2 regions of the Ferdinandcohnia salidurans genome follow, and region 1 is predicted to be linked to the other one. Evidence: riboswitches for the same ligand, from Rfam matches in the RefSeq annotation. Region 1 holds a riboswitch; the other holds the start of a gene.
What was found. Region 1 has a riboswitch for cyclic di-AMP ahead of ACFSFW_RS14525 (cation:dicarboxylate symporter family transporter). Riboswitches for the same ligand answer to the same signal wherever they lie in the genome.

Region 1 (7,543 bases):
ACTTATATTATATCGGAGTAACGTCGAGATTGAAGAAATGAGTTCACTTGTTCTCTCCGCTCCTTCGATGAGAGATGTTTTAGAAATGGTGTTTAATGTATTAAAAAGAAAGTGGGGATTAATTTGGTTTTGTAAGCTTTTTAATTCCATTTCCTTTAGTAATTGCCCCATCTTAGCCTTTTCTTCTATCTCACTCATTGATTCAAGAATATTCCTCTTCATTTCATTAAACGTCTTTGTTAAAAACCAAAGTTCGTCCTTTGTCGAAACAACAACATCCTCTCCCATAAAGCGTCTAGCAGATATTTCTTTAGCTGCTAGAGAAAGTCTTTCTATGGTGCTAGTTATCCCATTGGAAAACCATAATGCAAATAAGATACTTAATAGGATAATGACAATTAGAATCGATATCGCCATCTTTTTCATATAAGTAATCTTTTCATCTAATAACTTAGCTATTGCTTGGTAATTGCTTAGCTCATTGTTTATCAAACTAAGTGTTTCTTCATGTATATAGGTGGATGTTTTATTCGCCTCACTAATAAATAATGAGTAGGCCTCAATATCTTTCTTTTCTACTGCAATGACTGTCTTATCGGTTTGTTCTAGAAAACTGGTCATGATATTCACATAATTTTTTTTCGTTATACTTTCCTTTTCCATATCCTTAAACCTTTGTTGCAGTTCTACGAGTTGCTCCTTACTTTCTTGATAATCAATTAGGTTCTCAGGTAGCGGTTCGTATACGTATATTTGTAACGTTTCAAATGTTTGATTTGTCTTTTTCGCAATTTCGTTTAATAGAAACAAATACTCATCATTCTCATTATGAAGTTCCATAATGCTTTGATTACTCTGCTCACGAACAACAAACAAAATTACAATTAAAAGTAAGATGGTTGTAAAATAAATCAGTAATTTTGTTCTAATTTTTATCATAAGGAACCACCGTTGTTTCTTTTTCAAAATCCAAAGTAGATTTATTAATAATGGATGAATTGGTATGAGTAATTTCTTTAAACTGTTTGCCATTCATAATGTCTACCATTCGTTCTACACTTAAATATCCCATTTCAAAAGGATGCTGTTCCACAATTGCTTCAATTTCCCCGTTCTCTAATAAATCCATATTTTCATCGATTGTATCAAAAGTAATGACATACATATCATTTTCCTTTTGTAAAGAATTAGCTGCAGACACAATTCCAATCCCATTGTAGGAACTCGTTCCAAAAAAGGCAGTAATATTTTCATGTTCCGTTAATATGTTGTACGCCTTTTCTTCTACCTCTACCCTGGTAATCTTTGACTCTTCAACCGCTACAATTTCTATGCCTTCTACTTGCTCCACAACATCTTTAAATCCCTCTACACGTTCTAGGTGATGAGGATTGTCCAAACTACCTGTGATGATACCGACATTCGCTACGCCATTAGTATCTTCAACCAACGCTTTCCCTGCTAATTGGCCAGCCATGTAATTATCTGATCCAATGTAAGCATGCCGCATACTTTCGGGAGAGTCCGTATCAATCGTTACAACTGGAATGTTTTGACGCTCCGCTTTGTTTATCATGTCGGTAAAATGTTCGTTAAGGCCTTGGACGATAATACCATCCACTTTTGATTTAATTGCTTTGTCAAAGAGTTTCAATTGCTCTTCTGTATTTGATCTTTCAGGCCCAATATACTCCACTACTACACCATACTTTTGTCCAGCAGTCTTTGCTCCTTCACCAATTAATTGCCAATACTCATGTTCCATCTCCTCCACTATTAATACAAAATGATACTTTGGTAAAGATGCTTCTGGGGAATAAACCTCTTCCATTTCTTGATTAATCGTTTGCACCTGTTCATAAAAGTAAATGGTAAAACCTAAAGCAGTTATAAAAAATATAAGTAATAAGCTATAAATCATACGTACCCTCTTCATGCTGCCCCCTTGAATATAGACGATCTAAGAATCATTATGTATTAAAATAGCACATTTCGACATTCTCATGCATTCAATCCGTTCTTATAACATCACACTGCTCTTATTTCCTCACCAATTACACGATTTAAATTTGTAAAAAGATAGAACTTGGGGATAGTAAAGGGTAGAAAAGGACAAATGGATGGTGAAATAGGTGGAAAGTTTTTCACGATATAAACTAAACGAAACGAAAGACGGATTTGAAGTAATCTTATACCTTGATGAAAACTTAACCGAGTACTCTGCTGAGTTAGGAATCTCATCCCCAGTGGAAGAGTCTGATATGGAAAGAAAAGCTGTTAATTTCGTAAAAAGAATATTTCCTGCATTGAAGGTTAAAACCGTTAAGATTATGGCAGGCAGAGTGTTACTATCCGCCTTAGGTCTTGGAACCTTGCCTGCAACTCAAGCCTCTGCAGCTGAAGCAACTGGAAAGAAGCCACAAACGAAGTCTTTATGCCATACTGTAGTAGCGGGTGATACACTATATAGCATTGCTCAAGCTAATGGAACAAGTGTGGATGCAATTAAGAACGCGAATAATCTTTATTCGGATTCTCTACAGATTGGACAAACATTGACAATTCCTGTTGGCATTACTGCCATTCCGGCTCAAACCAATGTAACTACTTATCAGGTTGTTTCCGGTGATACGTTATATAGCATTGCAACAAGGAACGGCACTTCCGTTGATGGGATCAAAAAGGCGAATAATCTTTCTTCGGATATTTTGCAGATTGGACAAACGTTAACGATTCCTTCTGGCGGTGCGTCCGCTCCTACTCAAACCAATACAACTACACATCAGGTTGTTTCCGGTGATACGTTATATAGCATTGCAACAAGGAACGGCACTACCGTGGATGGGATAAAAAGCGCGAATAATCTTTCTTCGGATATGTTGCAGATTGGACAAACGTTGACGATTCCTTCTGACGGAGCGTTTACTCCTACACAAAACAATAAATCTACACATCAGGTTGTTTCCGGTGATACGTTATATAGCATTGCCACACGTAACGGCACTACTGTGGATGGGATCAAAAAGGCGAATAATCTTTCTTCAGATAGTTTGCAGATTGGACAATCGTTGACGATTCCTTCTGGTGTTACAAGTACACCGGCTCCGGTTCAAAGCGGAACAGCATTCGCCGCTGAACAACAGAAAGTAGTGAACAAGGAAGAAGTCGAATGGCTTGCGAAAATGATACACAGTGAAGCGAGAGGTGAATCTTTAGAAGGACAGATTGCCGTTGGAGCTGTAATTGTGAATCGTGTAAATAGTCCCTTATTCCCTAATACTATTAAAGATGTCTTGTTTGAAAAAAGCTACGGTTACTATCAATTTACACCAGCAGAAAATGGTGCGTTACATACAGCAACTCCTAACGACCAACATAGAGAAGCTGCAAAACGTGCACTAAGTGGTGAAGATCCAACAAATGGCGCATTATTCTTTTACAACCCTGATAAAACATCGAGCTCCTATCTAAGAAGTCGTACCGTTTCAACCACAATAGGCAACCACGTATTTGCCTTTTAGGGACACAGGGACAGGTCCCTTGTCCCAAACCTAAAACAAGCACATTCCTATTTGATGGAATGTGCTTACTAATATCACATATTTACGATGCTTGTTGAACAGCTTCAACTTTAGTTGGAGGGTTATATTGACCTTCCCATTTAGCTATAACTAGTGCTGCCAACGAGTTACCTACTACGTTAACCGCGGTACGTCCCATATCTAGAATACGGTCAATACCAGCAATGAATGCCAATCCTTCAGCTGGTAAACCCATTGTACTGAACGTAGCTAATAACACTACGAAGGATACCCCTGGAACTCCAGCCATACCTTTGGATGTTACCATCAATATTAACATTAGCATGATTTGTTCCCCAATGCTTAAGTGAATACCATACATTTGGGCGATAAATAAAGACGCTATAGCTTGATATAGAACAGACCCATCCAAGTTAAAAGAATAACCTGTTGGTATAACGAAAGTCGCTATATGCTTTGGACTTCCTGCCTGTTCCATTTTATCCATAATCCTCGGAAGTACGGTTTCCGAGCTGGATGTTGAAAAAGCAAGGATTAACTCTTCCTTAATCATCTTCAATAATTTAAATATATTTAAACCGATAAATTTAGCCAATAGGCCTAAAATAACTACTACAAAGAAAATCATTGTTCCATAAACAGTAACGGCTAACTTGGCTAATGGAATAAGTGATTCAAATCCATATTTTGAAATAGTTACACCAATTAATGCAAATACACCGATCGGGGCATATTTCATAAATAAATTTGTCACATAAAACATCGCATTTGCCATACCCTCAAAGAAACGTAAAACCGGTTTTCCTTTTTCACCTATAGCTGCAATTCCAAGACCGAAAACAACTGCAAAGAAAATAGTTGCTAGCATATCTCCTTCAACCATCGCTTGAAGCGGATTTGTAGGAACAATATGAAGTAGTGTATCGGTTATGGATTTTCCTTCTTGCGCTTCTGATGTTTCTACATAACCTGAGATATCACTTTGCTCTAACTGGTCCATAACTAGTCCAGCACCAGGTTGGAATAAATTTGCAGAAATAAGGCCGATTGCAATCGCAACCAAGGTCATTCCAATAAAATATGTTAGGGATTTAGCACCTAACTTGCCGACTGATTTTAAATCACCAACACCAGCTATCGCAACGATAATACTTGAAAGAACGATCGGCACGACAATCATTTTAATTAATCGTAAGAAAAGATCTCCGAATGGCTGCAGGACACTTTGGGCAGTTTCACTTCCATAGAAAATGCCACCAACGATAATACCTAAAATAAGACCAATCAAAATTTGACTAGCCAAACTTAACTTGAATTTTTTCATAAATTACCCCACCTTCTTAATAATTTGATTCTGATTACTTAGGTAAGGAAAACATATAGAAAGATAAGGTAATAAAAAACCGGCTGTTGCCGATTCACTATTCTACCATACTGTTTCCTCTCGATTGCTTACGAGGTTAGCTTTCAGGTTAGGACTATGGGAAACAATAAGCCCCTTCTATTTAAGAATTCACCAATAGCGGAAAAAATCCCGCATGAAGAATTTGGGTCCCCCGCTCTAGATAAAGATTAAGCAACAATGCTCTACAATTATTTTATACTAAAATATTATTCTAGTAAACTATCGAATCATTTCCAGTTAAGTGTCCCACCCCCATTAACGATTGGGGGCGGGACACTAGCTTTCCACGGTCAGCCTTTTGTTTCCGGGTGAAAAATTGGTGCAGTATCAACCTCTATCAATGCTGGCCCATTATGTAAAAGTGCTTTTTCAAGGGTATCCTCTAATTCACTCTCATCTGTGATTAAATATCCTTTCCATGAGCAAGCTTCGGCAATTTTTACAAAGTCAGGATTCGTTAAGTCCACATCCTTTTGAATGCTTCCGCTGGCTATCATTTTATCGCGTTCCATTTGTAACGCATGATTATTGAATATGATGACTGTGATATTTAAGTTATATCGGATAGCCGTTAATAAATCGGCTAAAGTCATCTCGATCCCGCCATCTCCAACTACAGCAACCACTTGCTTCTCTGGAAAGCACAGTTTGGCTGCAAGAGCGGCAGGCAAACCAAATCCCATTGTTCGCCACTCTCCTGAAAAGATGATTTGTTGATTAGTTGAGCGGAAATTGCGATTGAACCAAACGGTTACATCCCCCGTATCTAGAGTAATAATCGCATCGTCTTGAACAGTATTTTCAATGGCTCTAACGATTCTTGATGGATGGAGCGGTTGGGAAGATTGTAAGCCTTCTTGCTCGTTTTGTGTGTCCCACGTTTCTTTTATCTTCTGGATGTTTGTTACCCATGTTTGATTTTGTGAAACGCTATGAAGACTTTTCGTTAACAATGGGACCAGCATTTCAGCTGAACCTACAATACCTAACTTAACAGGTATACCTTTCCCGATATTCTCATTCTCAACATCAATTTGAATCAATTTAGCCTGCTTTGGCACATATCCTTCCGGCCACCATAAGTTCCCTACTAATAAAACAACATCTGACTCCTGAAAAAGCTCTTTAGCATGAGGGTTTCCGCCTTGTCCAATTCCTCCTAAAAAGTTCGTACAGGATTGATGAAAGACCCCTTTTGCACCTAGGCTTACAAGGATACCTGCTCCCCAAAGTTCTGCTAATTTCTCTATTTCATTTACAGCCTGTATTGCTCCTAGGCCAGCTAAAATCATTGGTTTTTTTGCGGTTTTCATTACTTCCACAACTTCTGTGATTTCTTTTTCTTCTATAGATGTGGTAGTCTGTATCATTTTTGGTTCTCTCTGAACTTTTGCAGTTGAATTCATCTCAAAAAGATCTTTAGGAATCGATAGATGAGTAACTGCACCCTTATCAAGTGATGTTTTCATCGCTTTTGTTAACACATCGATAATCGCATCTGGGTGCGCAAGCAAGGTCGTATATTCTGCGAGTGGTTTGATTAATTCTTGTTGATCAAGATACTGCTTGTAGTCAGTCCCGATTTTTTGTGTCGGAGCTTGTCCAGTAATTGCGAGTACAGGTGCTTTATCCATATAAGCATCGCCAAGACCATTGAGTAGGTTTCCTAAACCAGGTCCCATCGTTGCAAGACAAACACCAAGCCTCCCTGTTAACTTCGCCTCAGCTGAAGCCATCATGGCGGCAACCGATTCATGTTTCACCGCAATAAATTGGATGGTATTTTGCTTTGCAAGTTCATCCATTAACCCAATAATGGCATCGCCGACAACCCCATAGATCCTTTTAACTCCCCACATCTCAAGCTGCTTTAGCATAAGTGTAGCAACGGTTTCCTTTGTTGATTGACCAGATTGTATATTCACGATAGGTAAATCTCCTTTGATTGTTTTTCCTTACCTTTCCAAATAGTGGAGTTTTATATTCAAGGACAGAATATGACAGCCACATGACAACTTTTGCCGAAATTCGTAATATTTACATGTTTTTTACATTTCGGATAAATGAAATCAATACTTTGTCGTTAGTCTGTAGTGGAATACATAAAATCTTTACATTTTTAAGGAGGCATTATGAGGAAAAAAGCAAATCTAAAAAAAGGGTTAGCCGTAACAACCACAGTAGCTATTCTCGTATCGAATTTAGGATTAGCCGTTCCGTCAGCTATGGCAGAAGAAGCTTCACAAATTCCTATTTCACAAGTTCAACCAGAAAATCAAGTCCAAAAACAAGAAGATTCCATTTCAGATTCAGGAAACAAGGAGTCTGATGTACAAGATTCCCCTGCTCTCCCTGAAGAAGCTCTCCCGAACGAAAACCAAGCTGACACTGAAATGACGGAAGCCCCTGCTTCTCCAACTACAGAAACGGATAGTCAGCCTAGCGAAGAAGAAACGCAAGAAAACTCGGAAGCAGAAGTAAGTGAACCTACTTCTACATCCAACAAAGAGGAAGTGGAACAAACTTCTATTCCTGAACAACCAGATGAGAACACAACTGGTAATGAAACTGAACAAACAATTGAGCAAGTAGAGGA
Region 2 (7,543 bases), on a different contig from region 1:
ATAAGTAGGCGATAAAATTATAATAATCTACTTGTAAAATAATTGGAATAAAAGGAAAATTTAGGTTATACTAAAAATAGTTTTTAAATTTGGTGGTGATTAAAATTAATAGACTAATTCCTTTTTTCATATTTTCCGTTATTGCTGTATTACTTATCGGTTGTTCTAATAAAACAATTGAAGTTGAATCACCTAAAGATCTAAATATTAAGAACCCCATCATTGTGAAGAATGGCAATCAGGAATTTAAAATTATACCCTTTTATACTCAAGTATTAGATTACATAGAAAGCGTTTCAGAAATTGAACAACACGAGAAGATGGAAGAACATTACTATCAAAAAGTTGTCGAACCATTTCAATTAGATACTTTAGGTAAAGGAGAGGGGTATTGGATAAAGGACCATTATGCTTTTGCAACTCCTAAAAACACTAAAACTTTAGAGGAATTTGTTTATTCTCTAATTAATAATCAAGATGAAATAAATAAAATAATAGAACAAGCCTTGATTAAATCATCTAATACCCTTCCAGGCGAGAATAAGAGAGTGTATTTATTTCCTCCAAATCCGGATAACATGGATGGTATCAATTTAATGGGTGGCGTTGCTGGGAACGCAGTTAGTAAGGATGTAATCTTAATAAAGATTGATCCATCTTCATTTAAAGAGGATTTGTTGGAGTATGCTGTTGCACATGAATATCATCATACTATTTATATGGAGAGCGGAAATGTAAACTGGAATAACACTTTATTAGATTCAATTATTCTCGAAGGAAAAGCGGACACTTTTGCCAAAAGTCTTTACCCCGATATTACTATACCGTGGATAGAACCTCTTTCAGCACAAAAAGAAAAAGAGGTATGGGAGGATTTGGAAGAAGATTTATGGTCAATTGACCTTGACCAATCATTATATCGCGATTATTTTGGAAATCCAAACAAGGGAATCCCCCGTTGGACCAACTACAAGATTGGATACCAAATAGTGAATTCCTTTTTAGAAAAGAATCCCACCACCCCGGTCAGAGACTGGACAGTATTACCTGCGGAGGAGATTTTATCAAATAGTAAATATGGAGATAGGATTTCAAAATAAAAGTTTATTTAGATTCTTGCAAAGGAAGAGACATTCTGACTTTGCTTTTTTGTTTTGCATTTTCTGTCTACTTAATTATAAAGCTGTTTTTTTCTTCTTCTACTATCCTGCCCAGTGAGCTGAATAAGAAAAGCCGCCAAGAATGATTGGCAGCTTGATCTTTGATTCTTGTCCTCGTTAGGTCGGATTCAAACTTCTAAATTCGATCTGAAATATTCCTTGTTTCAGAACCCATATTCAGGATTGGGATGACCATTCTATTACTTTTTTACTTTTATTTTCTCGGGTATGGTTTCCCAGTACATTGGGTCTTCTAAGCCTAGTCGCCAAATCCCGATTCCCCGTAAGTTATATTTTTCTACAAGGTTTAGCTTAAACCGCAGACTATGGCTATTCTCAAACCATACCTGGTGGCTGTGTTGTTCTTTATCTACGTAACTGAAATGAGGTGTTTGTGAACGGGAGTCCCATAGAACTTTTGCTTTATATTTTTCTTTCTGATCCATAATCTGTACATAGGAGCTATACTCGGCTTTGTCAGCTGTTGTATCCCAGTCCCATCCATAACCTGCGATACCGAGTAAAATTTTTGATGGTGGTACTCCCTGGTTCAAAGCATAACGAATCGTTGCTTCTGTCCAATCGACTGATGCTGTTGACCCGGGTGTTGTTCTAGGGTTGTGTTCATCGTATGTCATAATCATTAATCCATCAGAATATAGACCAAGTTTTTCATAGTCAAACCACGGTGACCAGGGATTAGCGCGGGAATCACCTGTGTTTGCCGGGACAGAAACCGTAACTTCTTTTCCATCATCATGCAGAGCATCAGACAATTTTTTAATCAGCAGACTAAAGGAATCACGGTCAGTCAAATTCAAATTTTCCATGTCAATATTAATACCGTCATAGTTAAACTGAGTCATTTCATTGCGTAGGTTCTCAATAAAAACATTCCGGTTTTTATCGTTATTAAGGACATTACTCGCTACCTGCTTGCCCTTCTCCACGGTTTCATAGAAGAGATTATGTACAACCATATATACCTTCAGGTTCTTATCATGGGCACTCTGAATAACCTTTCTTTTATGATCTGATGTAACGGAATCTATAAGATTGCCTGGACGATTATCATCAAGCTTATACCAGAAAGGTGCAATGCTGCTTAAACTGGCGAATTGCGAGTCAACTGTAGGTTGAGACCCTGGAAATGTTCCTTCCTGTTCTGTATAGAAACCTAAAACTTCACGAGGAGTTTTATCATTTTTGTGTTCTTCTTTTCTTTGTAACTGACTACACGATGAAATTAGGATTAAGGCAAGGCTTAAAGAAATGATGGTGATTGACCGATATTTATTCTTCGACATAATACACCTTCTTCTAATTTGTATAGTACTTAAGTTGATAAGAAAAGTTGAATCTTATTCACCGAGTGACTTTCCCCCTTTAAGGATTTCGGGAAAAATAACATCACAACTTATTTTTAGTAGTTCGGTTTTGCAGTACAAAAAGCATAAAGAAGGAAAATCTCAACTGAATTAGCAACCAAATTAACATTTAAAATAACATTAAAATTTGCGTAAAAAACGCTCAGAGCGAAAAACCAGTACAATTTTCTTTCTAAAATAAAAAGGCACTTCTCCTTATAAAGGAAGCACCCGTTAATAAAATAAGGTAATTTATTTTGATCTTACCAGTGTACTTGAAGCTTCTTACCACTTGGGTCATAAAAGTGGAAATAGGCATGATCATTATCTTCTTTTATATCCTCTACCTTAATAATCGGTAAAAATGTCTGGATTGGAGCAAATGCCACTGTCGTACCTGTTGTGGCCATTGGTGATGGGGCCATCATTGCTTCAAACCCTCACCTTCCCCTTCTCCCTGTCTTAAAATGTTCTTCCAACTACGTAATGTCTTATTTGAAGATGATATCAAAAGGTTTATAATAATTTCATATTGTAGGTAAAATCATTACCAAAGGGGTTATCTGGATGTCTAAGCTGAGAAAAATTAAAGTTAAGTTTGGGAACCTTGCACCTTCCCAAATAATCGTTACCTTTTATTTACTTGCAGTACTAGTTTCTGTCATTTTATTAAGCCTACCTATCGCTCTAAAACCAGGAGTAGATTGGACATTTGTTGACATATTATTTACAGCTGTTAGTGCAATTAGTGTTACTGGACTTGGTGTAGTTTCAACTCCTGATACATTTATTACGGCTGGTATTTTTATCCTCATGTTTATCCTACAATTTGGTGGAATAGGAATTATGACATTAGGGACTTTTTTCTGGTTACTGGTAGGAAAAAAAATTGGATTAAAAGAAAGAAAACTTATTCAAACTGACCAAAACCAATCCACACTGGCTGGGCTTGTAAAGCTAATGAAAAATATCTTGTTTATCATAATTGCTATCGAAATATTTGGAGGAACTATTCTAGGTACATATTTTTTATCGTATTATCCTACCTGGCAAGAAGCATACTTACAAGGTTTTTTTGCATCTGTAAGTGCAACAACAAATGCTGGCTTTGATATTACTGGTCAATCACTCATTCCATTTGCGAACGATTATTTTGTCCAGTTGATAAATATCATCTTATTAACACTTGGGGCCATCGGATTTCCTGTACTAATCGAAGTAAAAGATTTTATACGGAATAAAAAACCATATAAATCACCCCATTTTTCTTTATATACAAAATTAACAACTGTTACATTTTTTTCGTTGATGTTTCTGGGTACAATTTCCATTCTAATTTTGGAAGCACGCCATTTCTTCGCTGATAAAACATGGCACGAGTCTTTTTTCTATGCATTTTTTCAATCGGCTACAACTAGAAATGGTGGTTTGGCAACCATGGATGTGGGCCAGTTTTCTGAACCAACACTTCTTGCACTATGTGTTTTAATGTTTGTTGGAGCTTCTCCAAGTTCTGTTGGTGGTGGAGTAAGAACAACAACATTTGCGATTAATCTGTTATTTATGTATAACTTTGCAAGAGGGAATAAATCTGTGAAGGTTTTTAGACGAGAAATACACCCTGATGACATATTAAGATCAATGGCTATTATGCATACAGCAATATTCCTTTGTTTCATCTCTGTTATGCTGCTAAAAATAACGGAGCCCTTTTCAACAATGGAAATACTATTTGAAGTATGTTCGGCTTTTGGAACAACTGGTCTATCAATGGGAATAACTTCTGAGTTAAGTGATATTGGAAAAATCATCATTACTCTGTTAATGTTTATTGGACGAATTGGAATTCTTTCTTTTATATTTATTATTTCTAAAAATGGTAATGAACCGAAATATCACTATCCAAAAGAGCGAGTAATCATTGGGTAATTTAAAAAGACCTTCTCTAATAGTAGAAGGTCTTTCAAATTGTTATACTAATGTCTTATCATCTTAAGAATGGCGTCTTAAAGCCATTCTTAATTCTATTTTAGTCAACCATCGTAGGGTTGGATTTTTTTCCTTATCGATAACTTTTAAGTCATTGACAAAGATTTTATGTTGATTCTTTTTTAGCCAATGTTTTAATTCTTCCTTATCCCTACATTGGGTATAATATAATTCTCCATTTTTACCTATCGCGTTAATTACAAATCTGCAAATATTCCCCATAATAACCACCCCTTCGCTTTAGCCTACGAAGTTAGCTGACGGGTAGGATGGCGAAAGAGAATCTCATCCCCTCAAATAAGTTTGAGTTAACCCCAAATATTGGTTCCTCCGTTCCCTTTACAGAATTAGGCCGAAATATTTCATTAAGGTTTTCTTTGCCACTAGAATACTCCGGTTGTTACGAGTTGTAAATACATAAAATCCTCGAAAATACGCCATTTTAAGCATTTTTTTATAAAATAACCTCATATCCCTTTATTTTTCTAGATATAACTCATCTTTCCGTAAAATTATAAATAAAACTATTAAACGATCCTACTTTTTAAGTACACTAACTCAATTAAAAACGCACTAGTCTTTTGATGGGAAATATTCCATAGGCTCCGTACTCGAAATATAACCGTTTTTCTTATAATAATGAATAGAATCTATGCTAGGCCAAACAATCACAAATTCATAATTGTTTTCTTTAATCCACTGATTGATCATACGAAGCATATCACTTCCAATGCCTTTATTCCGGTATTCTGGAACTGTGTATACATTTGTCATATAGGCAAATGGGTATGTTCTTCTACCAGGTCGGGGGACTTTTTGAATTAATTCTATGTATATATGTGATACAATTTGTCCATTTATCTCTGCAACCCATATAAACCACTGGTCACTATTAATTGCTTTCTCTAAAAAAGAATGGCATTCCTGTTCAAAATGCTCGAATGAGGAGTCTTTTTTACTTTCATCAAATTCAACCGTAAAATCCCATCTCATTTTGATTAATTGAGTACTATCTTTTAGTTCAGCAAGTCTAATTTTCAACTTTACTTCTCCTCCAACAATTATTACTTCTTACATAAACCTGCACCTATAGTAAAATACCAATTCTCTTTTAACCTTGTTGAATAACACCTAATGTTTATTCTCCTACTCTTTTAAAATACCTAAATATTCTTTCCAAGGACCAACGTCTGTCCTATATCTCTCAGCCAGCACCCTTACAATCTGGGCAATATGTGTTAGATCATGAACAACCCATGTTGAAAGCAGCTCTCTCATCTTCACTGTACCAAATGCAGGGTGTGAACCCTTCAACTCAAGATGAAGATCAGGATCAATATGAGAATTAAGTTTTGTTATATTTTGCATTCTTAGTGCTTTAAATTCCTGCAACTTTTCATCAATTGACATTTGAGATTTATCTTTTAAGTGTGAATATCGATCAAATGGAGGAAATGGTTGATTGCAACCTTCCTGAAGAATAAATTCTAGTCTTGGTATCCAATTATTTCTCTCACCCTCAATGAGGTGCTCTATCACTTCAACGGCATTCCAAGTTCCTTCACCTTCATTACAGTGCAGCCATCCTTCCGATAAACCAGATAAAAAAGACTCCAGCATTTGTGGTGTACGTTCAAGCACCTCTATCGCTTCTTTCATGTTAAATTGCATACAACTCCTCCTTCTCATCATTATGCTTCTCCATTTACTATGATTATATCTCTTCAAACTCCCTTATTATTACAAAACTAAAAGGGCCTGGCCCTTACCACAGTAAAGCATTACCGTACTGAGGGTCAGGCACCAGAATACATCGGCCGATTCGACGTTCAAGATTCCTTCAATGGTACGATGGGTTTCATAGGTTGTCACTATAGTTTTTCTTTCTCTGATTTCTCGCGTAATTTAGCTGTTTCTTTCTCAAACATTACCGGGTCCTCAATTACTTGACGCAATTCAATCTGCCCCTCCCCATTTCCCTGTGGGTCTGGCATCCTCATCGCCCACTCGATGGCTTCTTCCCTCGACTTCACATCTATCAAAATGAACCCAGCAATCACTTCTTTCGTTTCCGTAAATGGGCCATCCGTAACCACTGGCATTTCCCCTTGTTTCGGAAATGAAATACGGATTCCATTTGAACTTGGATAAAGTCCTTTAGCCGCAACCCGCACACCTGCTTTAACTAATTCCTCATTGTACTTACTCATGGCTTCATTGAGCTCAGGACTTGGGAGATTTCCACCTTCTGAATTCTGTGAGGCTTTGACAATCAGCATAAACAGCATAAATTTTCCTCCTTATTTTTAAGTTAAGTTCCTATTAGAAAACCATCATACTCGGCCTCTATATAAATACAACGAACAAGAAAAATCAAATCGACAAAAAAATAAAAAATCTCAAAAAATCTTTTCCTTATTATCTATAAAATAAACATGGGCATGAGATGCTATTTCTTTACCGCTATTTGTGGTAGAATTCACTCCGATTAAACTCCAATAACTCAAACTGCTTCGTGCTTATACAAACCTATTTTTGGTTAGATAATTTTTCGCCAGTAAGAACTTCAAAAAGTTCTGCTGACGTATTCCTGTCTAATTGAACATACTTACCAGCGTCTATTAATAGTTCTACTTTGTCTTTATTTGGGCTTATCCAAAGTTCATACAACACGGCTTTTGCTTCATTTTTAAATTGAAATGCAAATCTGTAATCGGCTGGACGTACCATTTGTACCTTTGCTGTTTCCCAATTAATATTATCGATTATCTTCCTGACCCTTTGAACTTGTTCGTTATTCGTAATTATTTTGAAGTCTTCATAATTATTTTCATCACCAGTACGTTTCTGAACATCAATGTTTTGTTCTTGGTTCGAACAACCTGTTATAAACATTGAAATTACTCCTATAAAGGCTATTACATACATCATTTTCTTCAAGGCATTTTCCCCTTTTTAGTATAAGACGAAAGGCTCTGGAAAAAGTTTCAAATTTCTCTTCAATATCGATAAACTACAAGCTTTACG

Region 2: it holds a riboswitch for cyclic di-AMP, as region 1 does, so the genes downstream of both, ACFSFW_RS10490 (hypothetical protein) here and ACFSFW_RS14525 (cation:dicarboxylate symporter family transporter) in region 1, are expected to answer to the same signal.

The regions. Positions count from the first base shown of each region.
Region 1 covers NZ_JBHUEK010000024.1:26,510-34,052, forward strand. Annotated here, with positions in the region: gene ACFSFW_RS14510 (sensor histidine kinase) at 1-939, opposite strand, end outside; gene ACFSFW_RS14515 (sugar-binding protein) at 926-1,936, opposite strand; gene ACFSFW_RS14520 (LysM peptidoglycan-binding domain-containing protein) at 2,133-3,521, shown strand; gene ACFSFW_RS14525 (cation:dicarboxylate symporter family transporter) at 3,604-4,866, opposite strand; cyclic di-AMP (ydaO/yuaA leader) riboswitch at 4,977-5,131, opposite strand; gene ACFSFW_RS14530 (thiamine pyrophosphate-binding protein) at 5,238-6,872, opposite strand; gene ACFSFW_RS14535 (lamin tail domain-containing protein) at 7,080-7,543, shown strand, end outside.
Region 2 covers NZ_JBHUEK010000017.1:11,720-19,262, forward strand. Annotated here, with positions in the region: gene ACFSFW_RS10465 (DUF2268 domain-containing putative Zn-dependent protease) at 93-1,100, shown strand; gene ACFSFW_RS10470 (glycosyl hydrolase family 18 protein) at 1,361-2,467, opposite strand; gene ACFSFW_RS10475 (hypothetical protein) at 2,791-2,955, opposite strand; gene ACFSFW_RS10480 (hypothetical protein) at 2,900-3,049, shown strand; gene ACFSFW_RS10485 (TrkH family potassium uptake protein) at 3,095-4,456, shown strand; gene ACFSFW_RS10490 (hypothetical protein) at 4,520-4,738, opposite strand; cyclic di-AMP (ydaO/yuaA leader) riboswitch at 4,744-4,880, opposite strand; gene ACFSFW_RS10495 (GNAT family N-acetyltransferase) at 5,090-5,557, opposite strand; gene ACFSFW_RS10500 (DinB family protein) at 5,663-6,187, opposite strand; gene ACFSFW_RS10505 (YciI family protein) at 6,388-6,804, opposite strand; gene ACFSFW_RS10510 (YhfM domain-containing protein) at 7,046-7,456, opposite strand.